Regions from separate parts of the Frankia casuarinae genome, predicted to be linked through region 2. Evidence: riboswitches for the same ligand, from Rfam matches in the RefSeq annotation. Region 2 holds a riboswitch; each other region holds the start of a gene.
The links. A riboswitch is a leader RNA that binds a small molecule or an ion and turns the genes downstream of it on or off. The one in region 2 is predicted to bind cyclic di-AMP.
Positions count from the first base shown of each region.

Region 1: linked by a shared signal. The riboswitch ahead of FRANCCI3_RS21465 (transglycosylase family protein) and the one ahead of FRANCCI3_RS22090 (transglycosylase family protein) in region 2 are both predicted to bind cyclic di-AMP.
Region 3: linked by a shared signal. The riboswitch ahead of FRANCCI3_RS01435 (C40 family peptidase) and the one ahead of FRANCCI3_RS22090 (transglycosylase family protein) in region 2 are both predicted to bind cyclic di-AMP.
Region 4: linked by a shared signal. The riboswitch ahead of FRANCCI3_RS15020 (peptidoglycan-binding protein) and the one ahead of FRANCCI3_RS22090 (transglycosylase family protein) in region 2 are both predicted to bind cyclic di-AMP.

Region 1 is NC_007777.1:5,064,474-5,071,473, forward strand. It holds gene FRANCCI3_RS21460 (peptide deformylase) at 814-2,463, shown strand; cyclic di-AMP (ydaO/yuaA leader) riboswitch at 2,961-3,136, shown strand; gene FRANCCI3_RS21465 (transglycosylase family protein) at 3,139-3,519, shown strand; gene rlmB (23S rRNA (guanosine(2251)-2'-O)-methyltransferase RlmB) at 3,725-4,816, opposite strand; gene FRANCCI3_RS21475 (hypothetical protein) at 5,059-5,382, shown strand; gene FRANCCI3_RS21480 (PP2C family protein-serine/threonine phosphatase) at 5,807-6,922, shown strand; partial or broken gene FRANCCI3_RS21485 (hypothetical protein) at 6,968-7,000, shown strand, end outside.
Region 2 is NC_007777.1:5,208,550-5,215,549, forward strand. It holds gene FRANCCI3_RS22065 (hypothetical protein) at 1-19, opposite strand, end outside; gene FRANCCI3_RS22070 (NAD-dependent epimerase/dehydratase family protein) at 12-1,307, opposite strand; gene FRANCCI3_RS23730 (CAP domain-containing protein) at 1,566-2,285, opposite strand; gene FRANCCI3_RS22080 (DedA family protein) at 2,595-3,194, opposite strand; gene fbaA (class II fructose-bisphosphate aldolase) at 3,428-4,465, shown strand; cyclic di-AMP (ydaO/yuaA leader) riboswitch at 5,371-5,605, shown strand; gene FRANCCI3_RS22090 (transglycosylase family protein) at 5,612-6,289, shown strand; cyclic di-AMP (ydaO/yuaA leader) riboswitch at 6,763-6,952, shown strand; gene FRANCCI3_RS22095 (transglycosylase family protein) at 6,955-7,000, shown strand, end outside.
Region 3 is NC_007777.1:329,783-336,782, reverse strand. It holds gene FRANCCI3_RS01460 (PP2C family protein-serine/threonine phosphatase) at 1-772, opposite strand, end outside; gene FRANCCI3_RS01455 (hemerythrin domain-containing protein) at 1,009-1,770, opposite strand; gene FRANCCI3_RS01450 (PhzF family phenazine biosynthesis protein) at 1,975-2,688, opposite strand; gene corA (magnesium/cobalt transporter CorA) at 2,913-4,172, shown strand; gene FRANCCI3_RS01440 (hypothetical protein) at 4,387-4,773, shown strand; cyclic di-AMP (ydaO/yuaA leader) riboswitch at 5,125-5,291, shown strand; gene FRANCCI3_RS01435 (C40 family peptidase) at 5,297-6,403, shown strand; gene FRANCCI3_RS01430 (PHB depolymerase family esterase) at 6,923-7,000, opposite strand, start outside.
Region 4 is NC_007777.1:3,536,077-3,543,076, forward strand. It holds gene FRANCCI3_RS15010 (asparagine synthase-related protein) at 1-1,671, opposite strand, end outside; gene FRANCCI3_RS28215 (lasso RiPP family leader peptide-containing protein) at 1,668-1,778, opposite strand; gene FRANCCI3_RS15015 (AfsR/SARP family transcriptional regulator) at 1,972-2,808, opposite strand; gene FRANCCI3_RS15020 (peptidoglycan-binding protein) at 3,066-3,815, opposite strand; cyclic di-AMP (ydaO/yuaA leader) riboswitch at 4,307-4,505, opposite strand; gene FRANCCI3_RS15030 (alpha/beta hydrolase) at 5,065-5,610, opposite strand; gene FRANCCI3_RS15035 (four-helix bundle copper-binding protein) at 6,249-6,605, opposite strand; gene FRANCCI3_RS15040 (amidohydrolase family protein) at 6,823-7,000, opposite strand, start outside.

The DNA.
Region 1 (7,000 bases), 140 kb from region 2:
GTCGCGCCCGGCCGCGGCTCGGCATCACGCCGGCCCCGCCCGGCGGAGGTCGCGGCTCGACGCGGGGCGGGACCGGCCTGCCACCAAGACTGACGCAGGCGACCGGGATCCGGAAACGTCAGTCAGGCATGCCTTTCTCGTATGGGCCACGAGTCTCGGAAACTTGACCCCCCACATCTGGTTGATCAGTTGTGGTTGGGTCGCTCCCTGACTACCGCTGGACCCCGTTGACCGAACTACCCGGCCGTCTCGGCGGTCGCATCCGCACGGCCTTGGCCGAGGATGTCCCGGCGCGAAACGCCGAAGATCGCGAATAGATGGCCGAAAGCGAAGATATTGGGAGGCGAACCGGTTTACGGCCGCCAAACCGTGCCTAACCCTCCACAGTTGTCCGCCGCGACGGGCCGTCGGACATCGAGGAGCGAGGCGGCATCGGTGGGCATCAGGCCCGGATCGCGCCGCTAGGGCAGCCCGGATCGCCACGGGACGAAGACCTAGTTCCTTGGGTGGAACGAGCTCTTTCCAGGCGGCGGGTGCGCCTCCTGTCACCCCGGCCGGCGGCGACAGCACGCCACCAGCAGCCGTCGCTGTCCGCAAGGAGTCAGACACGACATCCGCCTTACCACAAAAACCCGGAAAGATCGGGGAAACCGCCGATCCCGCGCTGTCGGATACCCGACAGTCGAGCATTCAGCCGGACATCTGTGCCCGTTTGACATGGCGTCGTTATCCTGATGTGTCGACTGACGGAGGACTGATCGCCCGATTTCACTCCGGCCTTCACCGACCGTACCGACATGGAAGGCCGTTTCGATGTCGTACGAATCTGGACCTTACCGGGTATCGCCCAGGCTGCTGGCCCGGGAGGACTTCCGGGCGGCGTGCGCGACGCGGGACTTCCGCACGGTGTTCCGGCTGATGAAGAAGTACGACGGTGCCAGCCAGAATCGCATCGCATCTCCGGTGGAAGGGCTCAGCCAGAGCAGGGTCAGCCGGATCATGCAGGGCGAGGACCACATCGCCCGGCTCTCCCTGATCGAACGCATCACCGACGCGCTGCGCATCCCGGGCAGTTATTTCCACCTGGCCGCACGGCCGTGGGAGGCGGCACGGGACGTGCGCGAGCCGCCCGGGCCGCCAACGGTTCCGGCCGGATCCGGCCCGACGCCGGTAGCCCACGTCGCGACCCCCTCCGTCGACCCGGCCCCGGCCCCCGGCCCCGTCGTCGCCGAGAGCCCGGGCCGGCTCCCCCCCGGACCGGGGGGCCTGGTCGTCGAGGAGGACCGGGCCGAACTCCGCTACGACGACAGCATGTACGTCGCCCACCAGCGAAGACGTCTTCTCAACGCCGGCAGCGAACCGGTAACCCGGTATCTGATGCGGATATCGGTCGACCGGTTCCCGGGAGATCCGGAACGCTCCGCGCGGTTGTACCGATCCGATCCGCTGCGCTGGGAGGACCTCCAGCTCAGCGCGCACTGTGGCGGCGAGCAGATGGCCTGGCAGGTCAAGACCGACTGGGACGCGCTCAAGGAGGTCTGGCTGCTCTTCGAGAACAGCCGAGGACGATTTCCGCTCTATCCCGGCGAATCGGCGTGGATCAACTACAGCTACCAGGTAAGCAGGGAGAAGTGGGGGCCGTGGTTCCAGCGTGCCGTGCGGGTACCGACGAGTTTCCTCTCGGTGCGGCTGGACTTTCCGGCCGAGCTGGATCCCGTGGTCTGGGGCATGGAGACGTCGATGACCGCCGATGCCTTCCCGTTGCGGACCGCAGTCGCCCGCACCGACTCCGGCGACCGGCGGATCTTCACCTGGTCGACCACCGAGCCGCCGCTGCACGCCCGCTACCGGCTGGAATGGAACTTCCGGGCCACCGTGCCGGAACGTGATCCGGCCACGGAGACCGGAACACGTCCCAGCGATCAGATGGCGGCCGTCGGCATCGTGCAGGAGGGTGAGGCGATCCTGCGGCAGCCGGCCCGCCCGTTCGCTCTGCCCAACGAGGCCGAAGACGCGCGCCGGGTCGTCGCCGAACTGTCCTCCGCCCTCGAACGGGTGTCCGCCCTGCACACCTTCGGCAAGGGCCTGGGCATCGCCGCGCCGCAGGTCGGCATCAACCGCGCCGCGGCGATCGTGCGTACCGCGGGCGGCGACACGCTCACGCTGCTCAACCCCAGCGTCATCGAGACCTCCCGAGAGACCGACGAGCAGTACGAGGGCTGCCTGAGCTTCTTCGACGTCCGTGGCCTCGTCCCCCGGCCGCTGGAGCTGCACGTCGAACACACCGATATCGATGGCAACCGGCACATCACCGTCTATCGGCAGGGGCTGGCGCGGCTCGTCGCTCACGAGATCGATCACCTGCACGGTCAGCTCTACACGGATCGGATGCGGGCCGGAACCACACCGATCCCGGTGGAGCAGTACCGGGGTACCGGCTCGGCCTGGTCCTACAACCGCTGACCAACCCGAACGCACCCGCCCCGCGGGCGGCACGTCGGCATGCCGACGTGCCCACGTGCCGACGTGCCGACGGCGCAGCGCCGGGACCGGGTGTCCGACACGGACTGTTAGATCCGACATATGACATGGTTCCCTCGTGCCGTATAGTCCGGAAAGCAGGCGATAGGTGCGGGTCCGCCGGAACGTCGACACAGATTTTTTCGGAACCTGGTTAGAGACTGCCGGCAGCGGGTAGTGGAGGCTCGATCGCCACGCGGCGGAACAGATTCCCCACGCATCGCGTATTGTTTACCGTCAGCGTGACGACCCAGCCACGAACTGGGGATTTTCAGCCCACTGAACAACCTCTAGGATCGGGCGCGCACGCGGGCGCGAAACACCATTAAAAAGATCGGGACAAGTAAGTGGGGTGCACTGTGTGCATCCTCACGTACTCTTGTTTTTCCCGGGTCACTCTCAGCTATGTTCGTTGCCGTGCCGTCACCTGATGGCATGCGTCGGGCGGCACGCCGAATCCTGCCCCCGCTCGACGAGAATCAAACCTTTGGCAGGAGCGGGGGAACCAATTCCGGGCGCCGATAAAAGACGTCCTCGGGGTGAAGCCGCGATGCGCGGCCGGGCATTCCCAGCCCGAACCCGACAGCTCACCTCGCAGGCGTGGGGAAGGGCAACTCAATGTCCAACGCTCGTTCGCTCGCTCGTGGTCTCAACCGCATCAGGCTCGGTTCCCGGGCCTTGATCGCCGCCACCACTCTCGCGGCCTCGATCGGCGGTGGCCTCGCGCTGTCCCAACCGGCCAGCGCGTCGACGAACGCCGACCACTTCCTCTCCAAGGTGATCCCTTGTGAGTCCGGGGGGAACCCCCGCGCGGTCAACTCCATCGGCGCCGGCGGGTTGTTCCAGTTTCTGCCCAGCACCTGGCACGGGGTCGGCGGCAAGGGTCTGCCGCAGCACGCCAGCGTCGCCGAGCAGTGGCAGCGCGCCCGCATCCTGTACGCCCAGCAGGGGACGAGCCCCTGGTACGCCTCGAAGCCGTGCTGGGGTCACAAGATCTGAGCTGCCCGACTTCCCGCGCCAGCCTTCACCGTCCGCGCCCGGCCGGTACTGATCGGCGCGCGGTCAGCAGCCCCGTGTCCCGTCCGGGACACGGGGCTGCGCGCTACGTTTCCCGGTCACGGTTTCCCGGTCACGGCGACGTCGGCCAGCTCAACTTCCGCGGCCCCGCCCGGCGGAGACCCGGCGGACCCACCGATCGGCAGGCTCAGCCGATCCGACGGCGGCGGGCGATCTCGGCCAGCGTGATCCCGGCGGCCACCCCCGCGTTGAGGGACTCCACCGCACCCGCCATGGGGATCCGGACCCTCACGTCGCAGCGCTGCTCGACCAGCCTGGACAACCCGCGTCCCTCGGAACCGATCACCAGGACGAGGGGGTCGGTCGCCATCGTGAGCTCGTCGATGCTCACTTCACTGTCCGCGGCCAGACCGACAACGAACTGGCCGCCCGCCGCGTAGGAGACGAGCGTGCGGGCGAGGTTGGTGGCGCGCGCCACCGGCAGCCGGGCGGCAGCCCCCGCCGAGGTCTTCCAGGCCGCGGCGGTCACGCCGGCGGCCCTACGCTCCGGAACGACGACGCCGTGGGCACCGAAGGCGGCGGCCGAGCGCACCACGGCCCCGAGGTTGCGAGGATCGGTGACCCCGTCCAACGCCACCAGCAGACCCGGAGGGGACGAGCGCGCGCGGGCGAGGAGATCATCCGGATGGGCATACCGGAACGGCGGTACCACGAGGGCGAGACCCTGATGCGGAGCGGTGCCACACATCCGGTCGAGATCCGTGCGGCCGACGTCGGCCACGGCGATCCCGGCCCGCCCGGCGAGCCGGCGGGCGTCGGCGAGCCGCTCGTCGAAGTCCAGCCCGCCGGCGATGAAAAGGGTCGACGACGGTACCCCGGCCCGCAGCGCCTCGACCACCGCGTTGCGCCCGACCACCAGCTCGTCGCCCTCGGTCCGCCGTGGGCGCCCGGCCCCCGCGGAACCCCCCACGGCGCTCGGCCCGGTGGTGGCCGCAGCTGCGACGGCGCGGCCACCATCCCCGCGCCGGCCGGCGGCCGCTCGACCCCGCTCGGCTCCGGCCGAGGCGGAACGGGCCGCCGCAGCCGCCGCCGCACGACGCTGGGCGGGATGGCCGGGGCGCAGCTGCGCGGGCGGAGTGGCCCCACGGCCCTCCAGCGCCTTGCGGCCGTGACCGCCGCTGCCCGTGGAGGCCCCCTTGCGGTGGGAACCGGCCTTGGCGGCCCGACCGCCCTGACCGCCGCGGGCGATCCCGCTGTCCCGGCGAGCGGCGCCGGCCATCAGGACCACCGACCAGTACACGCCCGGGGAATGACCATGTGACCACGGTATACGGCGGACGACACCGGCGTGTCGGGGCGCGCTCGGCGAGAGCTCGGCGGGAACTCGGCGGAGGAGCTCTGCCATGGGCATACCTCGACATGGCCGTTTCCGGGGACCCGGCGCCCTATCCTGAGGGCCGGCAGGCCCACGGCCCGACCTGATGTGGTCCGGCCGCTCCTCACCGGCGTCAGGAGGGTCAGGTGCGCATCGTTCTTCCACCCGCCGCCGGGTGGTCGCGGGCCGAAGACCGCTGGTGCCCCATGGCGAAGGCGGGGAGCCACCTGATCAACATCGACGATCTCGATGCCAGTCTCACCACGCTCGGCGGAGTGGAGGCCTACGGTACCGCGCTCGTCACGGCTGCCGGGCCGCGCGGCACGCCGTCGCGGGCGTTCGGCGGGTGTGCTCCCCGACCTGGCGGTGTCACCGCCGCGGCGGTGACATTCCTGGAGAATGCCCGGCATAGAACGTTGAGCGCCACCTCCCGGCCCGGCGGCCCAGGCGGACCCGGGGAGACGACGTGACGACGCGAGCGGAGGTGCGGGTCATGAGCGGCGGCCGCGTGACCACGCCGATCGGCAGGCCCGGGGTTCCCCGGGATGCGGGGGCCCTGCCACCATCCACCCCCGGCCTTTACGCTCTTTTAGGGTCGCCCGCCGACGATGGCGGGCGCGTCGGATCAGGTCGCCGGCACGGCGATTTACACCCTCGACGTGCCGTGGGGGAAGCTGGGAGAATACATCTCCATGAATGTGTGATGACCAGCTCGACGAGTGCGACCACTTCGGTCGATCATCGGGCGCGCGCCGTCGGTGTCCCGAGACGGCCACGGCGAGCATCGACGACCCGATCGTCAGGGGCAGGAGGCACCCAGCACATGGCTCTGCGCACACCGCCCGCATGCGTTCTCCCGGCTGTTTCCGGCCGCGTCCGATTTCTCCCGGCGGCATGACGGTGGACCTCAACCCGCATGACGACGCCCCCACGGTCGCCTACCAGATCACCGGGAGCGGGCCGTTCGAACTCGACGACGACCTGGGTCGCTGCCCGGTGTGCGCGGCACCGGTGTATGCCGACGACCGGTACTGCGAGGTCTGTGGTCACGGGCTGGAGGGTCCGCACCCCGGCCACGGCGACGCCGACCACAGCGAGGTCGACCTCGGCCAGCTCGCCGGCGTGTGCGACCGCGGCGTCCGGCACACCACCAACGAGGACGCCATGGGCCTGGCCGTCGTGTACGGCACGCTGATCGCGGTGGTGTGTGACGGCGTATCGACCACTCCGGGCTCCGGGCAGGCCTCGGCCGCCGCGGCGGCCGCGGCCATGGCCGTCCTCGCGGATGCGGTGCGTGCCCACGGCCCGGGGCGCCCCGTCCACCACGGCACCCGCCCGTCGCGCGGCGTCAGCCGGGCCGAGGAGATGCTCGACATCCTCGAACCGTCGTATGCCGACTACAAGAAGCCGCGAACATCGCCCCGCGCGGTTGTCGGCGGGTTCTCCCCGGAGGACGCCGAGGCCGCGCTGCACGCCGCCGTCGACGCGGCCCAGGCGACCATCGCCCAACTCAGCGCGGCCGAGGGGCGGATGGCGCCGTCGTGCACGTTCGCCGCGGCCATCGTCACCCCGCCGACCCCGGACGGGCCGGGCATGGTCACAGTCGGCTGGGTCGGCGACAGCCGGGTCTACCTGCTCGGTCCGCGCTGGTGCGAGCGGCTGACCGCCGACGACACCTGGGCGGCCGAGGCCGCGCGCGCGGGGCTCATCCCGGCCAACGAGGCCGAGACGCACCGGCGGGCGCACACCCTCACCCGCTGGCTGGGCGGCGACGTCGAGGACGTCGCGCCGCACACCGAGATGTTCCCGATCGAGGCGCCGGCCACGGTACTGGTTTGCAGCGACGGGCTGTGGAACTACGCGTCCCGGCCAGACGTGATGGCCGCGCTCGTCAACCAGCTCCCACCCCACTGCGAGGCCATCGACGTCGCCCGCCACCTCGTCGACTTCGCCATCAACTCCGGGGGACACGACAACATCACGGTGGTGGCCGCCCGGGTGGAGGACTGATGAGCGCCTTCGCCGCGGAGGTCTACCAGAACGAGTACCTTCCGGTACCGTACCGGCGCGTGGGGAATCGAGTCGCGC
Region 2 (7,000 bases):
GTGTAGGGCCCTCACCCACGACGGGACGGCTCCCGGACCCCGAGCAGACCCCGTTCCCGGAGCCAGGACTCGGTGCGGTTCATGCCCTCGGGCAGCCGCACGACCGGCGACCATCCCGTCCGGGCCCGGATCTTCTCGATGGAGAGGCCCGCGTCGCGGGTCAGGGCGCGCACGGTGAGCGGACCGAGGTCCACCCGGGCGCGGGGATCGACTCCGGCCACCAGACGGGCACCTACACCGCGGATCAGGCCCGGTCCCCGCCGCGACGTCGCCGAGTTCACCGGAACGGCCGGGGCCGCCGGGGCCGCCGAGCCCGCTGGCCGCACCGAGGTCGTCGAGACCGCCGGGACCGGGTGGGTGGGGAGGGGTGGCGTCTCGGCCGCGGAATCGTCCACACCTCGCCTTCGGTAACCCTCCGCGAACGAACAGACACGATCAATCGCGTCGACCGCTCCGAAGACCCTGGCCGGTACGGAGCGGGGCGCCGCGATCGCGAGCATCTGACAGTAAAAGGTGAAGAAGTCGGCGGCAGACACCGACTCCCCCCCGGTCACGTGCAGCACCTCACCGGCGACCGCCGACCGGTCCGCACCGGCGACGGTGGTCACCGCCGTGACCACGTCGTCGACATGCACGGGGCTGAGCACACCCCAGCCGCCGTCGACGAGGACGAACCGCCCGGCCCGCATCAGCAGCACCGGCCAGAGGGTCCAGCGACCGGCCCGGGGACCGTAGGCATCCCCGATCCGTAGGACGGTCGCGCCGAGTCCGTGCGCAGCGGCCGACCCGACCGCCTGTTCCGCGGCGGCCATGGCGTCGGCGCGGACGTCGCCGGTCAGTCCGATCGGCGTGGTCTCGTCCAATGATCGGCCGACGGCTCGCGCGGGCCTGCGGTCCCCGGTCCCGCCGGGGACCGGGCCACTCGTCCGGGCAAGCACGTCCACGCAGGAGAGATGGACGAAGCGGTCGACCCCGGCCCGACCCGCGGCGTCGAGCAACGCCGCCGTGGCGCCGAGGGTCACCCGCCGGATCTCGGCGTCGGACACCCGTACCGGCGCTCCGGCTCGGCCGGGACGCACCGGGGTCAGTTCCGCGACGCCACCGGTCCCGATGGCGGCGGCATGGATCACCAGCTCCGTGCCGTAAAAGGCCTTCTCCCACTCACCGGGACGGCTGACGTCGGCCTGCATGACACCCGGCGCGCGCCGGATGTCGATGGCGACAACGTCGTCACCGCGCCGCCGCAGCGCGTGGGCCAGCGCTCCGCCGAGGAAGCCGGCCGCGCCGGTGACCACCGCCCGAACCAAGGTCGCTCCTCCTGCCAGGATCACCCTCGCCGACGGCGCTGCCGCGCGGCCCGCCGGCCCGTCCACCGGCTGGGTCCGCGGGTTTTACCACGCTTGCTGCCGTGCTCGCTGCCGTGCTCGCTGCCGTCGGCGACGACCCGACCCTACGGGATCGACTACTGATCAGGACCGGGACATCCCCGCGAGTCGGGAGGATCGAGGTCGGGTGCACCTCCCGGGATGCCACGGGCCGGTCGCGCCCGGCAGGTGGGCCGGCCCTCACGGCGTCCCGAAGTCCTGGGTCCAGTAGGTGCCGTACCTGCCGCCCGTCGCGTAGCCCACGCCGATCCGGGTCAGCGAGCAGGTGAGGATGTTCGATCGGTGCTCCGGGCTGTTCATCCATCCGCGCATCACCTCGGCCACGGTGCGCTGACCGGCGGCGATGTTCTCGGCGGCGATGGAGAAGGAGAAGCCGGCGGCGGCGATCCGGTCGAAGGGCGAGCGACCGTCCGGGCTGCCGTGGCCGAAATAGCCGACCGTGGCCATGTCGACGCTGTGTGCCTGGGCCGCGGCGGCCAACCGCAAGTCGACGATCAACGGAGGACAACCGGCCGCCCGGCGCTCGAAGTTGGTCGAGGTCGCGACCTGACCGACCAGGCTCATCCAGGAGGCCGGCAGGTACGGCGGGTGGGGGGATGCGACGGCCGGGGCCGACGCGGACGGAGCAGTCACCGGCGCGGCCAGGGCCAGAGCCGCCGCCCGCGCGGCGGCCAGCTGATCCGGACCGGCCAGGCGAGCGGTGGGCGGAGGCTCGGCCCCGGGTCCGGTCGGCGCACCCCGATCCGCGATCCGACCCGCGATCGACGTGGGGGGGACCCCGGCCGCCACCCCGACCACGCCCCGATCCGGCTGCGTGCCGGCGCGGCCGGCCAGGCGGTCACCGTCACGCGGTGCCGAATGACCACCCGCGAGCAGCACGACCGTCAGAACCGCGGTCAAGGCCCCTGCCGCGCTGCAGAGGACGGGGCCGGCGCGACGCCGTCCCGCATGGTGCCGCCCGTGCTGTCGAAGCATCGAATCCTTCGGTGGTCGGACCCCCGACCGCGTACCTGGATCGATCAAGGTTAGCCGGCCATAGCCAGAAATTGCCATAGGAAAGGGAATTGATCGTCCAATGTGATCTGGTCGTAACGTCGTGGAGACTACCGGTCCACGGATCTCCCGGCATGATCCGGCGCCGCGGGGCACTGACGGACAACATCCCTGCGCTCCTCGCCCGCCCCCTCGGCGCTCCTCGCCCGACGCGGACTACCGCGGCCCCTGGTCGGGGAGCCGGCCCGATCGCCGGCGCAGCAGCTCGCCGGCGATCCCGGCGATGACGGAGATGACGATCACTACGAGCGCGATCCACACCGCCGCGTCCCGCAGCCCAGGAATGGCGGCCGCCGTATAGCCCAGAAGGATCAATCCGGTCCCCCAGACGAGCGCCCCGAGCACGACCGCGATCAGAAAGCGGGACCATGACATCGCCACGGTCCCGGCGAGTACCGGCGCGAACGTCCTCGCCCACGGCACGAAGCGGGCCGCGACCAGGGTGATCGGCCCGAACCGCCGGTAGAATTCCTCCGTACGGGCCAGCACCGTGGCGTGCCTGCGTTCCAGGTACGGCCGGCCGAGACGATGCCCGGTGTAGTAGCCCGCCGCCGCCCCGACGGTGGCTGCCGCCGCGACCCCGATCGAGAGGACCGCGACGGACACGTTCGACGCCGCGTCCGCCGCCATCAGCCCGGCCGCGAAGAGAATGGTGTCACCCGGAAGCCAGAACCCGATCAGGATCCCGCTCTCGACGAAGATGACCGCGAAGAGGACGACGTACAGCGTCATCCCGGACAGGCTGCCGACGTCCACTCGACCAGTGTGCCGGCCCCTGGTCGGCACCCGCCGACCAAGTCGGCGGGGACCACATCGCGCGGATCCGCACCGCGCCGGCGACGTCAGCCGCATCCGACCCCGGGACGGGGCAAGGCGTCATACCCTTCGCCCATCAGGAGTCCACGGCGGGCTTCGGCCCGATCCGGCTGCCCTGCACCGCGGGTGCATGGCTGATCGGCGCCCCTACAGGTTCGTAAGGAGCCCCACCGATGCCCATCGCCACGCCAGACGTATATGCCGAGATGCTCGACCGGGCGAAGGCCCAGTCCTTCGCCTACCCCGCGATCAACGTGACCTCGTCGCAGTCCCTGAACGCCGCGCTGCGGGGCTTCACCGAAGCCGGCAGTGACGGCATCGTGCAGGTGTCCACCGGCGGTGCCGAGTACCTGTCCGGCTCGACGGTGAAGAACATGGTCCTCGGCGCGGAGGCACTGGCCGAGTTCGCCCACCACGTCGCGAAGGCGTATCCGGTCAACATCGCCCTGCACACCGACCACTGCCCGGCCGACAAGCTTGACACCTACATCCGCCCCTTGATCGCGATCTCGAAGAATCGGGTGGCCCAGGGACGCGAGCCGCTCTTCCAGTCGCACATGTGGGACGGCTCGGCGGTCCCCCTCGAGGAGAACCTCAAGATCGCCGAAGAACTACTCGCGGACGCCGCCGCCGCGAAGATCGTTCTCGAGGTCGAGATCGGGGTCGTCGGCGGCGAGGAGGACGGCGTCGTCGGCGCGATCGACGAGAAGCTCTACACGACGCCGGAGGACATGTGGCGGACGGCCGAGGTGCTCGGCACCGGCGCGAAGGGGCGCTACCTGCTCGCCGCCACCTTCGGCAACGTGCACGGTGTGTACAAGCCCGGAAACGTCAAGCTACGCCCGACGATTCTGCACGAAGGACAGGAGTACGTCGCCAGGAAGCTCGGGCTGCCAGCCGGCGCGAAGCCGTTCAACCTCGTCTTTCACGGCGGTAGCGGGTCGGCTCTCACCGAAATCCGCGAGACCCTCGACTACGGGGTGGTCAAGATGAACGTGGACACGGACACCCAGTACGCATTCACCCGCCCCATCGTGGACCACGTGTTCAAAAACTATGACGGCGTTCTCAAGGTGGACGGTGAGGTCGGCGTGAAGAAGGCGTACGACCCGCGTACCTACGGAAAGCTCGCGGAGAGCAGCATGGCGGCCCGCGTCGCCCAGGCGTGTGAGGACCTCCGTTCCGCCGGCACCAGCCTCGGGCGGGCATAGTCGGGCCCAGGAGCGCACGCCGGCTGGCGGGATCGGTTCGTCGGATACCGGCCGCTTGTCCGCCGGCCGGCGGACAAGCGGACAGATAGCCGCCGGCCGCGAACGGGCAACCGAGCAACCGCCGCCGCTCGTCCGAGGACATTCTCCGGACCCCTCGGTCCGACCCTCTCCATCATTTCCGGCGGACGGAACGACCGGCACGCGGCGGACATCCGACCCGCCCCGGTCCGATGCACGACCCGCCGATTTCCCGTACTATGCCGGCCCGCGCGGTCCCCCGGTCGCTCCGACGGCTGGGGGACCACTGTTTAGCGGGCGCGGCATCCCGCTCCTCGCGTAACGCCGCCCCCGCCGGCAACCAGCAGGTTTCGGCCAAATGAGCGGACACGCACCGGACCTTCGGTAACCGTTCACCTACCGCCCCACCCCCAGGGAACCCCTTCGCCCACTGTGGTGATCCGACGGGCGCTTTTCACAGTCGGTGTCCGATTGAATCCGCCGTGTGCAAAAATCACAACGCCGCAAGTTACCGCCCGATTTCCGTTGTTTTTCTCACAAAAACAGGCTTCAATGGACGAAGCGTAGTATCAGGCCGATCACTCGCGTCGATCTCGTAGCAGGGCCGTCACGCCTTTGTCGACATGTCACGCATCTGGCCTGATGTGGGACTCTCCGCTCATCGTCGACCATCGGCAAACAGGGTGATCGGCCGAGCACAAATGCCTCCGCACGCCGTACCGCCAGGTTGATGAGCGGGCGCGCACGCGCGATACCAGGCCGCCAGTTCCTACTCAAGCAGGCGCGCCGAGTGTGCTCTTTTTCACGCACCCTATTCAATGCTTGGCGACTCGCCGGGCGGCGTGGTTATGGTTTTCGCCGTGCCCGGCAACAACGTCGGGCATTCGTCGGGCGGCACGCCGAATCCTGCCCCTGGCCGACGATTTCTCGAACCGGGCGGCAGGAACGGGGGACCCATCTCCGAGTATCGAAAGGATTCGATGCTCTCGGGGTGAAGCCATGTGCGACGACCACCCGGAAAGGTATTTCCGGTGCGGCTTCCGTCTCCAGGGATCCCTGGCACGGCCGGGCAGTTCCCAGCCCGAATCCGACAGCTCACCTCGCAGGCGTGGGGAAGGACCACAAGACATGTCCGACGCACGTATCAGTGGCCGACAATGCCGCGCCGGTACCCGCAGCCGGGCCCGGGCCCTCGTGGTCGCACCAGTACTCGCGGCGGCGGTGGGCGGCACCTTCGCGCTCAGCCAGCCGGCCGATGCGGCCACCACCTGGACGGGCCTGCGGCAGTGCGAGTCCGGCGGTGACTACACGACCAACACCGGCAACGCGTACTACGGCGCTTACCAGTTCTCCGCCAGCACTTGGCACAGCCTCGGCTACGGCGGTCTGCCGCACCAGGCTTCCCCGGCCGTCCAGGACGAGGCCGCGCTCAAGCTCGCCCGACGGTCCGGCTTCGGCCAGTGGCCGGCCTGTGGCCGCGGGATGGGCGCCGACCAGCTCGCGGGCGGCTCGTCGAGCTCCTCGGGCCAGGCCTCGCGCACGACGGAACGCCGCGAGCTGACGGTCAGCCCCATCTCCATGAGCACCCCCGTATTCACCCGTAACCTGACGACCGCACTGGCCAGGCAGGTACGTGACGACGTGCGGGCCTGGCAGGCCCGCGTCAACCATCTGGGCTATCCGATCACGATCGACGGCCGCTACGGACCACGCTCCGCCGCAGTCGCCCGCGCCCTGCAGGCCGCCAAGGGACTCGCCGTCGACGGCATCGTCGGCCCGGCGACCTGGCGGGCCACCTTCCGCTGATCCTCCCCATCAGCCCCATCAGCTCCATCAGCTGATCCATTCGCTCCGCCCCCGTGGCGGAGGGACGACCGCCGCGGGAACCGGACATCCCACCCCGGCGACACCGGTCAGGGGATCTCACCTCGACGACGGGCTGGCCCGACCTGTCTCCGGACGATCTCCGGTTGACGGCCCGTACGGGCCGGCCCGTACAACCCACCACCAGCATCACCAGGACCGCACCCTGACCGGCCTCCGGCAGGGCCGATCTTCGGCAGAGCCGATCTTCGGCAAGGCCGACGAGGAACAGCAGGACCAGCGAGCCACCTGCGGAACCTGTATGGAAGTGGCACGATTCGCGCGATCCTCACTGGTTACTCCGGACCACCCCGGTTTGCGCTCCATGAGCGGTTCTCGCTAGAGTGCCGCTCACTCGCCTCGTCGGCGAGGCCGCCCGGACGGACGCCGAGTCCTGCCCCCGTACGAGCGGCCGGAACGAACATCGACCGCAGCGGGCAGGAGTGGGGGACCCACATTTCGGGCGCCGCAAGCGGCGTCCTTGGGGTAAAGCCGGTGCGTCCCGGCCCATGGTGGAGAGCGGTTCCCACCCGGGGTCGGATCCTCCGGCCGGGCCATCCCAGCCCGCACCCGACAGCTCACCCCGCAGGCGACGGGATTGGACTGACATGCCCTCTGGGCGTCGTGGCGGCAGACATCGAGCACCGCAGGCCC
Region 3 (7,000 bases), 550 kb from region 2:
CCGTCGCGAAGATCTCATCCTGTTCCCGCTCGCTCACCAGCACGCGTTGGAGATACCCGAGCCGGTCGGGTTCCGGAACACCGGCGAGGACCAACGTGCGCCACGCGATCCGCAGGCTCACCCCGAGCGCCGCCTCGTCCGGGCCGTGCCCGCAGACGTCGCCGAGCAGGACGTGGAGCGTGCCGTCCGCGGTGGACACCATGTCGTAGAAGTCCCCGCCGAGCAGGGACTGCTGCCGGCCGGGGCGGTACCGGGCGTCGTGATGCAACCGGCCGTCGTCGATGAGTGGCCGGGGTAACAGGCCGCGTTCGAGGCGGGCCCGCTCGTCCGCCAGCAGCTCCGACTCCCGCAGCGCCTGCGCGGCGGTGTCGGCCCGCTTGCGCTCAATCGCGTACCGGACGGCCCGGACCAGGTCCCGCCCGTCGACCTGACCCTTGACGAGATAGTCCTGCGCGCCCGCGGCGACCGCCTGCGCCCCCCGGTACTCGTCAACCAGACCGGTGAGCACCACGACCGGCGCTCCCGCCTCGACCGTGAGCAACCGGCGTAGCGCCGACAGGCCCTCGCTGTCCGGCAGCCCGAGATCCAGCAGCACGCACGCGACGTGCTCGCTGCGACGGGCGGCTTCGGCCACCGTGCGCACCCGGGTCAGCTCGACCGGAGCGGAGACCTCGTCGAGGAGCTCGGACACCAGATAGGCGTCGGCATCATCATCCTCGACCAACAGCACCGGCCAGATCACTTTTACGGGATCAGCGTTCGGCGCCCGCATCGCGGTGCCCTCGGTTCCTGACACATCTCCTCGGCATTGCACGACACGAGGCCATACCGGCCCAACCCGGACTCGAAGCATGGCACGACCACGGCGCCCGTGCGCATCGGAACGCCGAACCGGAGTGGACCGCGGCCAGGAAGACCGTCAGGAAGACAGAGCGCGACGGGCTCCGGAAGACCGGGCTCAGGAAGACATGGTGGGCCTACGGAAACGACGGCAGTCGCAAGGACGGATCAATGAGCGGCGATGTGGCCACCAGTGACGTTGTGGCTACCAGCGGTGGTGTCGCCCTGCGCGCCTTCCTTCCCTGACGGGGTCTCACCCGCAGCCGGCGCCGTGGGACGGCCCAGCAGGTACCAGCCCCACAGCCCGGCGGGCACCGGGGCCCGCCTCGGCGCGCCGGGCACCTCCCGGGCGTCCATCACGTCGAGCAGGTGATCCCAGTAGCCCGTCAGGCGGGCCGCCAGGCTTCCACCGAACAGCCTGCTGTGCAGAAGGTGCGGATGCGGTCGGGTCGGAGCGTGGCGCATCGCGTCGGAGAAGCGGTCGAGGAGATCCCGGCGCTCGTCGTCGGACAGCTCGGCCATCAGCTCACGCAGAAGTTCGTCCTCCAGCGTCGCATGTTCGACCATCAACGCGGCCAGATCCCGGCGCAGGTTCGCGACCGGCTCCGCGGGCCGGTTGAGGTCCCCCTGGACGTACTGTTCAATGCCGCGCATCACCGAGGAGCAGCGCCGCGCCAAGCGGCCCAGGTCCGCCACCCGCGCCCGGCCGCCCACGACCCGGCGGGCCATCTCCGGGTAGACCACCGACTCCATCGCGCTCAGGTGCGCGGAGACGGCGGCCACGGCCGCGTCGCTGGCGCGCAGCGCCTGCCGCGGGTCGGTCGACGGACCATCCACGTCACCGTGGGCACCGACGTCGCGCGAGAGCTCGATCAGACGGACGGCATCCTGATGCGCGGCCTCCACCAAGGTCACCAACGTCTCGGCCATGACCACCTCGCAGCCCATGGGCGGATACCCAGCGGAGAGCTACCGGGATCCAAAGCTACGCCTATCCGACCCGGTCCGCATCTCGGCAGCCACCACGCAGCCGTAACCCGGTACCCACAAAGGGTGCCAGTCGCCTCGCTCGGCACCTACACTCTCAGGCTTGGTCCCCGTGGTGTCCGGCCGTGGCCGCGCCGAACGGCACCGTCACCGGGCGAGGAACTCGTCGAGATCGGCGAGGAACCTCGTCTCGTCCTCGACCACCAGGCCGCCGACATCGGCGTGGCCGGGCGGACCCGGCTGCGCGAGCACAATCGAACCGGCGCCGTGCCGGATGGTGAGCCGCCGCCCGAGCATCGCGGCCAGTCGCATGGAAGCCGACCCGCAGGCCTCGTCCTCGGTGACGCCGTGCCTGCTGGCGAAGGCCCGGGCCCGCACGACCCCGCCCGGCTCATCCTCCCACGCCCAGAGCTGGGTCAGGTCCTCGGCGGGTGGACGGGGCAGGTCGAGCGCGTCGACCTGGCCCGGGTCCGCGAGCATCTCATGCCACCAGCAGGGCACGGCGGCCAGGGCGCCGCGGACCCAGACCCGGCCCTGCTCCTGCCAGCTGACCGCCTCGCCGCCGGCCGGGCGGAGGATCTCCGGATGGCCACCGAGCAGCCGACCCAACAGCCAGGCCGACCCCACCAAGGCGTGCCCCGCCATGGGCAGCTCCCCGGTGGGCGTAAAGGTGGCCAGCTCCGCCAACTCCGGGTCGTCGACGAAGACCGTGGCGGGGCAGCCCAGTCGGCGCGCGACGACGGACCGCTCCCGCGCGTCGGGCAGCAGCTTCGCGGCATCCAGCACCACGGCGAGCAGGCTGCCGCCGGCGCCCGTCTCGTCGGCGAACACCCGAAGCGTGCGTACCTCGATCCCGATCACTCGATCCTCCCTGTGACGTATCCCATGCGCCGGACGTGTATCTCACCCTTCGTGCCACACCACGCCGGCACAGTTGCCAGGCATCCGCGTCCACGGTGAAGCCCGGATCGCCTCCGGACGGCCGGCACCGACTTGTCACCATGAAGGTTCACCAGCGGGGAAGGGCGTGGGAGATGCCGACAGGTGGACCTGGACATGGATCGGCGGCAGGGAAGAAGGCAGTGATGCGGGACGACGCGGTGCCGGGCGAAAGGGTACGCGACGAGACGGTACGCGAGACCCGGGGACGCGACGTTGATGGCGCGCGCCCGGACGGCGGCGACCACGGCAGCCAGCATCCCGTTCGGGAGGTGCTGGGGGACGCCCTGGAGCAGGCGTCGGCCAACGCCCATAAGCTCGCCGGCGCGCTGACCCGTCCGGTCTCCCTGGTCCGGGTGGGTCGCAAACGACGCGGGGCGCCCCGCTCCGAGCTACCGCGGACACCGGACGGGCGCGTCATGGCCTGCGGCGTGTACAGCCATGGCCGGCGGGTCACCATGGACATCGACCAGGCCGACGCGCTGCGGTTGGCGCGGTCCGAACGCAACGGGTTCGCCTGGCTCGGCCTGTTCGAGCCGAGCTACGAGCAGCTCACCGCGATCGCCGAGGAGTACAGGCTGGACAAGCTCGCGGTGGAGGACGCGGTCACCGGCCACCAGCGCCCCAAGCTCGAGCAATACGAGAACCACCTGTTCATGGTGCTCAAGACGACCAGTTACGTGGAGCACACCCAGGTAACGGGCACCTCCGAGGTAGTCACCACCGGCGAAATCATGATCTTCCTCGGCGAGGACTTCGTCGTGACCGTGCGGCACGGCAGGCACGGGGAGATGACGAAGCTGCGCGGCCGGCTGGAGGCCAACCCGGAGATGCTCCGGCACGGCCCGACGGCCGTGCTGCACGCCATCTGCGACAGCATTGTGGACGACTACGTCCGCACCGTGGAAAGCATCCAGGCCGACGTCGACCAGATCGAGACGGGCGTCTTCCATCGGGATCAGAAGCCGTCGACGGAAAGCGCCTACCAGATGAAACGCGAGCTTCTGGAGCTCAAGCACGCGGTGCTGCCGCTCGCGGGCCCGTTGCGTACCCTCACCATGGACGCCCCCACGATGGTCGACGTGGCGATGCGCCGTTACTTCCGGGACGTCGCCGACCACCTCGAGCAGGTCAGCGAGCGAATAGCTCACTTCGACGAGCTGCTTTCCTCCGTGCTCCAGGCGACGCTGACGCAGGTGACGATCGCGCAGAACGAGGACATGCGACGGATCAGTGCCTGGGTGGCGATCGGCGCCGTCCCGACCGCCGTCGCCGGGATCTACGGCATGAACTTCGACCACATGCCGGAGCTTCGTCAGACGTGGGGCTACCCGGCCGTCCTGGCCGTCATTACGACGATCTGTCTGTTTCTCTACCGTGCGTTCAAGCGCAACGGCTGGCTCTGACACCGACCTGCATGCTATGCGCGCATAGACCACGACAATGACGGCAGATCCATAGTCCCTTTTTACTATAAGTTGGCTGACGCGACGTATCCGTACGATGGGTTACCCCTGGCCCGCCACGTCGGTTACCGTTACCAACCGTGTCGGAGCAACCGGGTCTCGCGCCAGCCGCTCGGCGCGGTCCCCGCCGACCCCCCACCCCTCGGGGGACTCCATGACCTCGCCTGACCCCAAGAGTCGTAAAACGGCCATCCTGCCCGATCGGGGCGATCTCATCGCGGAGCTCGCCGGCCGGCTGGAGGCCCTCGACGCGCTCCTCAACCGGCTGGAGGATGCCGAGCGGCAGGCCGCCGACGCCAGCGAGCATCTCATCCGGACCCGCCGGTGGCAGGAGGACACGGTCCGGACCATCCAGGAGGAGCGGGCTCGGATGCGCCAGCGCCAGCACGCCCTCGACGAGCTCGCCGACCACGCCCGCGCCGCGGTCGAGGCGCTGGCGCACCACCGCTCGCTGCCCCGTGAGGTCCACGAGCTCGCGGTCGAGCTCCAAGTGCTCGATGCGGCGGGATTCCTCACCCGCCGCGGCTCCCGGTCCCGCTGAGGGGGGTGCACACCCGGCCTCACCCGTCGACTACTTTAAGTAGTCAAAATCGCCCACGGGCCGCGGGAGGGCTACCCGCCCGCCCGCCTCTCACCCGGACCGGCCGCCGCCGCGGACCCCACACGCAACGAAAAACCAGCAGGACAAACGGGGCGCGAAGGGCCTTAGGGCCGCCCGGTCAGCCCGGCCGACCGCGCGGGCCGCCGACGCCGCGCGACGGGAACTTCAACGCGCACTCGCTGTAGTTGGGAAGGACTAGTGTTTACCCACCCCATCCAAGTGGACTAGTCTCACGCCGACGTCACGACAACACCGGGCCGAACGCCGAGTCCTGCCCCCGGCCCCGGTGTCCCCTCCGAGTCGTCATCAGGGGCAGGAGCGGGGGACCCACCTCCACCGGCCGGCGCCGATCCGCGGTGTCGACCTAGGGGTGAAGCTCGACGCGTGAAGGTCACGCGAGAGCCGGGCAGCCCAGCCCGAACCCGACAGCTCACTTCGCAGGCGCACGGGAAGGAATACACCGTTGTCCGCGCAAAGCGTGCAGCTCGACGAAGAAACGCGAGGCGCCGGTCGCGGCCGTCACCGCGCACCCTCCGCGCCCCCGGCCGCCCGCAGCCGGGCCCGGGCCCGCGCCTTCGCCGCCGTGACCACCGGGACCGTCGCGGTCTCCGGAGTGGCTCTCGCCGGCTGCGCCACCGACATCAACGCCGACGCCGCGAAGGACGAGCAGCCGAACACCGCTCCGATCACCCTCGCCGCGCAGATCGGCTCCCAGGCCGCCCTGGGGGGCAGCATCGCCGCCGCGGCGGTCAGCACCCACGGCTCCACCTCCCTGCTCGGCTCGACGGGCGGTGTCGACGCCCCGCCCCTGGCCGGCAAGGTTCAGGTCGGTCTCCGGGTGACCAACCCCGACGTGAGCGTCAGCGCGGACCAGCCGATCGACATCGGCTTCTCGCTCTACAACGAGCAGACCCACGAACCGCTGGCGAACCAGCTGGTCAAGGTGCAGGTGAAGCTCCCCACCGGGTGGGCCACCTTCAAGCACCTTTACACCAACGCCCAGGGCTACGCCTCCTACACGGCCCGGGTGCTCACCACCACGAATGTCACCGCGGTCTTCGACGGCACGGACGCCCTGCAGTCCGCCCGCTCGGCGAACGACGCCACCCTGCGCGTACGGCCGGCGCCCACCCCCCGGCTCGTCCGCAACGCCGCCTGGTCGGATCTCCTCACGACAGGGGACGCCGCGGACCAGGCGTCGGTTCCGGTCCCGTCGAGCTCCCTCGGGGAGAAGGCCGTCTACCTGGCCTCCCTGCAGGCCGGCAAGCCCTACGTCTACGGTGCGGAGGGCCCGAGCTCGTTCGACTGCTCCGGCCTCATCCAGTACATCTTCAAGCAGCTCGGCAGGAGCGTGCCGCGGACGACCGACGCCCAGTTCGCCGCCGCCACCCGGGTGTCGCAGTACAACAAACAGCCCGGCGACCTGATCTTCTTCGGGACACCCGGGAACATTTACCACGTCGGCATCTACGCGGGCGACGGCATGATGTGGGCGGCGCCGCACACCGGCGACGTCGTGTCGCTCAAGAAGATCTATACCACCTCCTACTACGTCGGTCGGATCCTCTAGCGGCCGGTCGGAGCCGGCGCACCGCCCTCATGCCGACGCAACGGCTCACCCGGCTCCGGTGGATCGCCTTCGCGGCTGGGGCGCGGACCACACGAGCCCTGCCAGTCCACGAGCGGCCGGCTACCGAGCCCCTCTCCAGGCGCCGACCCGAAGCCGTGGAAGCCGGACCCGGGACTCCCACCCACCGGCGAAGCCGCGGACAGACCAGCAAGCGGGCCCTGTCACCGCCCGACAACCCGCCTATGTGGTTCCTTTCCAGCTCTCCGGACGGGCCCTCCTTCCGGTGGGACGGACGTCAGATCTCCCCCCCATCTGACGTCCGTCCGGCCGGAAGGCCCCCGATTCCGCCGGCCTTCCCTCGGATTCCCCCCCCATCCGCACGGGAAGGCCGGCGGGCCTCGGGCCCCGGCCGACCAGGTCCGCCGATGCCGCTACCCCCCTCCCGGCGGCATCGGCGGACTTCAGCCCTCGGTCTCTGCCCGGTGCGGAAACCGCCCGGCCCGCTCGCGGGCGCCGCGGTCAGGCCCCCAGCCGGTGACCAGACGAGAACTTCCACAGGGTCTCGCTGACCTTCCGGTCCCAGGAGGCCTCCGGGGC
Region 4 (7,000 bases), 1.7 Mb from region 2:
GCTGGTGCGCAGGCCCTGATCCTCCTCGGCGGCGGTATCCGCCTTGGTCTCGCGGCGCAGGCATTCCTGCGGCACCAGCCGGCGCATGGCCTCCTGCAGTAGCGGTTTGTACTCCCACGGACCGGTGCGCTCTTCGGGCCGCACCGCCAGCACCGCCCGGACCACCCGCTCGTCGAGGAAGGGTGCGGCGAGCGGCGGGCCGACCGGATCGGCGAGCTGGTCGAACAACCGGAACACCGCCGCGCCAGCGCGGATGGCGAAGAGATCGGCGTGGCCGTCCCGGGTCTCGGCCAGCGGCCGGGCGCGCCGGACGGCCTCCGCGAACGCTCCGGCCAGCAAGTCGAGGGCCGTCGGCGTGAGCCAACCCGGGACCACAGGCGGAAAGGCCCAGTCGAGCGAGGCCAGGACGCCCGGGTGGGATCGGCCGGAACCGGCCGGACGGCGCGCGTGGCCGACCGTGGCACGGCGGGCCTGGTCGAGCGCATCGGCCATGTCGGCGAGGCAGTCCCGGTAGCCGCGCGGGCGCATCATTCGCAGGCACGCCATCCACGGCCAGCCCTCCTGCGCTCGGTGTCCGCGCAGGTCGTGCAGCGCCCGCCGGGGCCGGCGGCGCAACAACCGGGGGAGGTAGGCGGGACAGCCGTAGGCGACCTCGTCACCACCGAACCCGGTGAGGTGCACCCGCGGCCCGTACAGCGCGACCCGGTCAAGACCCGCGCGCAGCTTCGCCCGGTCGCCGATGCCGACGAACGGCCGGTCGAGCGGTTCGTCGGCGTCGGCGATGCCGTCGTAAACGAGGGGAAGCCCGGCGGCGGGCAGGATCTCGCGCGTGACGCCAGGGAGCGTGGCCGCGGCCCGCGCGGCGTCGTCGTCACCGGGATCGGGGGCGATCCCGGTGAGCGCGACCACGTCGGCGGGGCCGCGCGCGGCCAGGCAGCACACCGAGGTGGAGCTCAGTCCGCCCGACAGATCACAGCTCACTGTCCCGCCGCCGGCGACCCGCGCCGCCACGGCCTCGGCGAGAGCCGCCCGCAGGGTCGGCGCCCCCTCCGTGCGGGACCGCACCGGTGCCGGTCGACGCCACCACCGCAGGACGGTGGCCTTCTCGTCAGGGCCGACGAGAAGGTAGTGATCCGGGGGCAGCGCGTCGATCGACTCCCAGAGCACCAGGTCATCGAGCGGATGGGGCGGTGACGGGTCGAGCAGCGACAAAGCCAGCGCCGTCCGGTTCAGCGGGGCGCCCGTGAGCCGGGCAAGCACGTCGGCGCGGTCGGCGGCGACCAGGTGGCTGCCCAACCGGGCGGTGAAGACCCGCCGGGTTCCCGTCGGGCTGCCCTGGACGCGACGGTGGCTGTCGATTTCGGCGATCACGTGGTAGTCGCCGGCCACGGCGCGCGCGAGGTCGAGAGCGTGCACGTCACGGGCCGAGAGAAGCAGCCGCAGGAGCTGTCGCGCGTTGGTCGCGGCACACCCGATCAGGGCCAGCCGCGAGCGCCCGGCGACGGCACTGACCATGGCATCGTCCGGCCAGTTGCCGACGATCCACGGCCGCCCGGAGGCATACCGCAGCATGCGACGAGCCCCCGGCGGACGCACGACGGGATCACGGTCGGCCAGCACCAGAAACCAGCAGGACGGAATCGGGACCACCGCCACCCCGGCCGCCGTCACGCAAAACGCCGCCAGGAGTAGTCACGCCCCCAGCCCCAGCGGCCGTTCGTCACTGCGGCGAAGCTGCCGGCATCTTCCAGTCGCGGGGGGAGGTAGATAGCCTTCATCGTCTTCTCCTCAGCGGTTTCCGCGCGCCCTCGCCCCGGTGGCGTGCGCCCCGGTGGTGATACACGGCGGCGCCGCGCGCGTGGCCCGGGCGCCGGCCGGCTGGTCCAGCCCGTATGGTTGAAATTCCCCCGCCGGGTTCACTGGCGGTTCAGCTGACTTCCGGCGCACGACTCGGCCGGCACGGCCGTGGCATCAGGTGACCCACGAGTCCGGATTCAGTACATGCTGATGGGCACGCCGCAGTTCGACACCGGGCTCGATCCCGAGTTCGGTCACCAGCCGCCGGTAGACCGTCTGGTACTCGGCCAGTGCCTCGGCCCGCCGGCCGGTGTGTTCCAACGCAAGGATCAGCTGGGCCCAGAGACGTTCCCGGGTCGGATGTTCGACCGTGAGCGCCCGCAGGGTCGGCAGCACCCGGTCGTACTCGCCGAGGGCCAGGCGGGCGTCGATCAGGTCCTCGCACACCGCCCAGCGAGCCTCCTCCAGCCGGAGGACCTCCGCGCCCGCGATCTCCGCCGGGAGCTCGTCGAAGGCGTCCCCCCGCCACAGCGCGAGGGCGCCTTCGAAAAACCCGGCGGCGCGTTCCGGCGAGCCGGCGCGCACGGCGGCGCGGCCCTGCTCGGCGGCCGATTCGAACCGCTTAGCGTCGATCTCACCGGACGCGACGACCAGGCGGTACTCCCCCGGCCGGCTCTCGATGCGCCCGGGGCCGTTCCCCCCGGCTCCGGACGTGTCCAGGGGCGGCCGGAGGGTGTGCCGCAGCTCCGAGAGATAAGTCTTGATGTTGCCCCCGGCGGAGCGCGGCGGGGCATCCTGCCAGAGCGCGAGCCGCATCCCGTCCACACTCACCCACTGGCCGGCGTGCAGCAGCAGGGTCAGCAGCAGTATGCGCTTCTTGCGCTGGTCGATGCGGACCTGCTCGCCCGAGGATCGCCGCACCTCCAGCGGCCCCAGGACCGCGAACAGGAGACCGGCCCCGGTCACGGAGGATGCGTTCGGACTCGCCTCAGGTAGGTAGTCGTCGAGCATCGTGGCTCTCATCGATCGGGCCCCCGTTTCGGTTTTCCCGTGCGGGCCGGCTGGTCCCGTGCGGGCCGGCTGGTCCCGCCCGGGCCGATGCCGTCTCCCGACCCGGTGCTCCCGGCCGGGTGCTGGCCCGGTGGCTGAATACCCCCACCTCACCCCGGGTAGTCATCCGGTGCGTGCGGATATCGAGCAGCGCCCTCGGGCGGGTCGGGAACACCGGCCGGCGGCAGCGGAGCCCGGTCGGCGGGCCTCGATCAGAGTCAGATCCCGAGCTTCGCCCGCGTCTGCGGTCCGACGATCCCGTCAACCACCAGACCGTGCTTCAGCTGGAAGTCCTTGACCATGTGGTTGGTCTGGTACCCGAACTTCCCATCCACGCTGATCGGGTAGCCAAGGCTGGCGAGCCTCTTCTGGATCTGGTGGACGTCGAGGCGGAACCCGAGGCCGACGGCCAGCGACGGGTAGCGGGCCGCGGGTGCCACCACGGCCGCACGCACCGGGGCAGCCAGCGAGGAGTAGGAGATGTTCGTGAACCGCACGCCGCGCGAGACGGCCGCCGCCGCCGCCTGTCCCCGGGCCAGGTAGCGGTAGTGCAGGCCGTTGGTGTAGGCGCTCCAGGCGGTGATGCCCTGGCCTTCACAGACCTTCTTCGCCGCCCAGGCGTTGACGGCCGGGTCGTAGAGGTTGCGGTTACCCACCCAGCCGGCGTGGGCCCGCATGTTGATCTGCCACAGGCCGCGCGAGTCCTCGCCGTAGGTGGCGTGGGCGTAGGGGTTGCCGCCGGACTCCGCAAGAGCCACCGCGACCCAGGTGGCCAGCGGAACGCCGCGGCAGCCGGGCAGTCCCGCGTTCGCGGCCGCGCTGGCGATCGTCACATCGGGGACCGTGGTGGCGGCCCTGGCCGGGCTCGCGGTGGCGAACATGCCGGCGCCGGCGCCGATCACACCGACGGCGGCGACAACGGCGCCCCGGGTCCGGGTGGAACGTTTCCGATGCTTTCCCTTGGCCATTTCTTTGACATCTCATTTCGGTGTCGTCGAACACAGACGGGTGATCGAGGGGAGGGATGCCGCTCGAAGGAGGGCGAGCGGAGACGACCGCGCTGGAGAAGGGCAGCACCCAGTGCCGGTCTGCCGGTGCGCCGAGAGGCCGTCCGGGGACGACCGGGGACGACCGATCGACGCGCCCTGGGGATCCCGGGGTCGATGGGCTGAACAGCACGGCAGGCGGCCGTGGTCATTCCGTTCCAGGCCTGGCGGGCCCGGTGGACGGCAGGGGTCAGCCGACCACAGACGACGAGGCCGGGTGGCTTTCAGCCGAGCTGGTGGTATGGCGCGTCAGCGCGATCGGCCGGTACGGGCACCGACCGGATGGCACGTTCTCGCGAAGACGTCAGGGCGAGAACGGCGCCCCGTATGGCGGGGACGCACCGCGGGTCGCGCCGAACGGCGTCACGGTCCAGAAGACCGGAGCCGAGCGTTCCTGAAACACAGGCAACGTCGAGTCCTTCCCGTACGCCTGCGAGGTTAGCTGTCGGGTTCGGGCCGGGAAGCCCGGCCGTTTCCGCGGCGTGCGCGTAACGGCTTAACCCCAAGGGTGGCCCGCAACGAGCCACCCGGAGGAACGTGGTTCCCCCGCTTCTGCCCAAGATCTCTCGGAGGGAGCTGCGGACCGTGGACAGAACTCGGCGTCGGCCCGGAGCTGTTGATACCCCGCAACCGTAGCGAACTACAGACCGTAGTGACAAGTACGAGTTGTGCCGAATCTGGGCGCATGTTGGTCACGATGCGTGCATAACGCTGCGATGCCGCAACTCTCGGACATCAATAGCAGCTACCGGTAGCGACGCAGATCACCCGTCACGACCGGATCTTGGCGATATGGCCGGTCTGTCGAGACGGGGACCGGTGGCCACGAGGTCCGGTAGTCACCGGGACCGCCCGGCCGTCCGGCAACCCAACCCCGGCAACCACGGCAACCACGGCAACCACGGCAACCACGGCAAGCGGGAAGCCTGGCCCGGGGGTCGGGTGGCGTGCGGACGGGTACGCAAACGCGAACGGCGCAGGCTTCGAGCCTGCGGCTCGAAGCCTGCGCCGTTGGAAAACGGACGATGCGGTACGGGACGGACGACTGACCCGCGGATTCGCGTGATTCGCGCCGGCACCCGCCGAGGAAACACCTGCTGAGCGGTTGGGCCTCCCGCGAAGGCACACCCCGATCGGACCGGCACGCGGGCGCGCCCGGCACCGGGCGAGATCAGTCGACCGACCGGTCCCGCTGCCGTTGCCGTGGGGCCAGCCGCGGGACACGGAGGTTCTCGAGGAACAGCAGGATGTGCGCGCCGACCGCACGCCGGCCGGGGCCGGCGAGCACGCCATGCCCCCCGGGCAGCGACGCCAGCCGGGCCCGGCGCGCGGTCCGCGTCATCATGCGCGCCAGCGCAAGCGGGCTGACCTCGTCGCGCTCGGCATGGAGCAACAGGATCGGCAGGTCGGGAAGCGACCGTGGGATCGGTTGTCCCGGATCCTCGCCCGCGATCTTCCGGTACACCAGCGGCAGGTCGAGCAACACGAGGGCATCCGGCCGGACCGCTGGCGAACCGGCGCCGACCAACGCCCGCAGGGCCCCGCTGTCCGAACCCAGCAGGACGAACGGACCATCGGGGGCACGCGCCTCACCAAGGGCGAGGACGGTGTCTCTCCCATGGTCGAGAAACGTCACCTGATAGCCGTCGAGCGCGAGCCGGAAAGCTAGGCCCTCGAAATGTTCGGCGGATTCTCCACGACCGGGAAGAAGGACCACACTGGCTCTTCTCGAGTGGGTGGGATCACCACTGGGCCAGTAACGGGTTCCCGGCCCCCCCACATATCCACGGGGGCGCGGATGAAAGTATGACGACGAAACCATGGACGACACAGCATGCTCCGATCGGAAACCGTCCAGAGATGTACCCGGTACTGACCGGACATCGATACCGAGGCGGCTGGCGTCCACGCAGGCGATGACGATCTACGGACAGACCTATCGAGTGACCGTGAATCAGGAGAACGCCAGGGAGAACACCGAGAGCGAGGGAAATCCGAGGAGGCTAGTAAAGCACGTGAAGCGGCCGGGTCGGACAACCGGACGAGGCCGCTCGCAGGAAGTCAATGTGGCCACGGACGACCAGGGGGGTCATCCGACCCACCGAGGAGAACATGACCATATTTTGCCTATCCGACGGCTACCTGTCAACATGGTCAATATTGTTACTCAGGTGTTTCACCCCATGTCCGCCCGAGGATACGTAACCGTAGCCACCGGTCGTGACCGAGGCCGCGCATCATGTGCCGCGCATCATGTGCCGCGCATCATGTGCCACGCGCCGCCGCACAGCCGGACGCCGGGGCGGAGTCGGGTGACCGCCGGCTGCGCCCCGGCGCCGTCGGGCCGGACGCGGCTCAGGCGGCGGCGCCCACCATCGTGTTGCAGCTCTCCGCGCAGGACCGGCATGCGCCGGCGAGCTTGGCGAGCTGCTGATCCTGCGGCATCCTCTCGCACATCTCAGCGCACATCACGCAGATCCGCGCGCACATCGCGCACATTTCCCCGTGCATCGGCGACATCCGGCACATCATGTCGGCGCAGGTCCTGGTGACGGCCGCGCAGTCCATCATCAGCCGCATGTTCGCCGACTCCATCATGGCGCCCGGCATGTCCATGCAGTAGGAGATCGTCTCCTCGCACAGAGCCGAGCAGGACATACACTCCTCGATGGCCTTCCGCATGTTCTTATTGATCATTTCAGCGTGCTGCATGAGAACCCTCCAGGCATTGGAGACGCGGCACCCCGTACCAGCGAACGGCCCGGACCACCTGACGGCAGCCGGCAGCGGGGCCCCTACGACGATAGCTTTCGGGGGCCGATCCGCATCTCGGTCAATCGCCGTCCCAGAATGGATCCGACGAAATCCCGCGAGCCATACTAAGGGTATTTCTTTTGATATTTCGTGAACATTCCGGAAAACGGGAGAGTCAGCCGGGCGGCGACACCGCGGGCCGCTCGGGAACGATTCTCGGCACCTCTTCCATCACCATGGTGGGGCGGACCAGCTTCCCGGGCAGCCGCGGGTGGGGCAGCACCGCGCGACCGCCAAGGAACACTCCGCTCACAGCGCCCGGCCGCTCGAAGATCGACAGGTCCCCGGGGTCC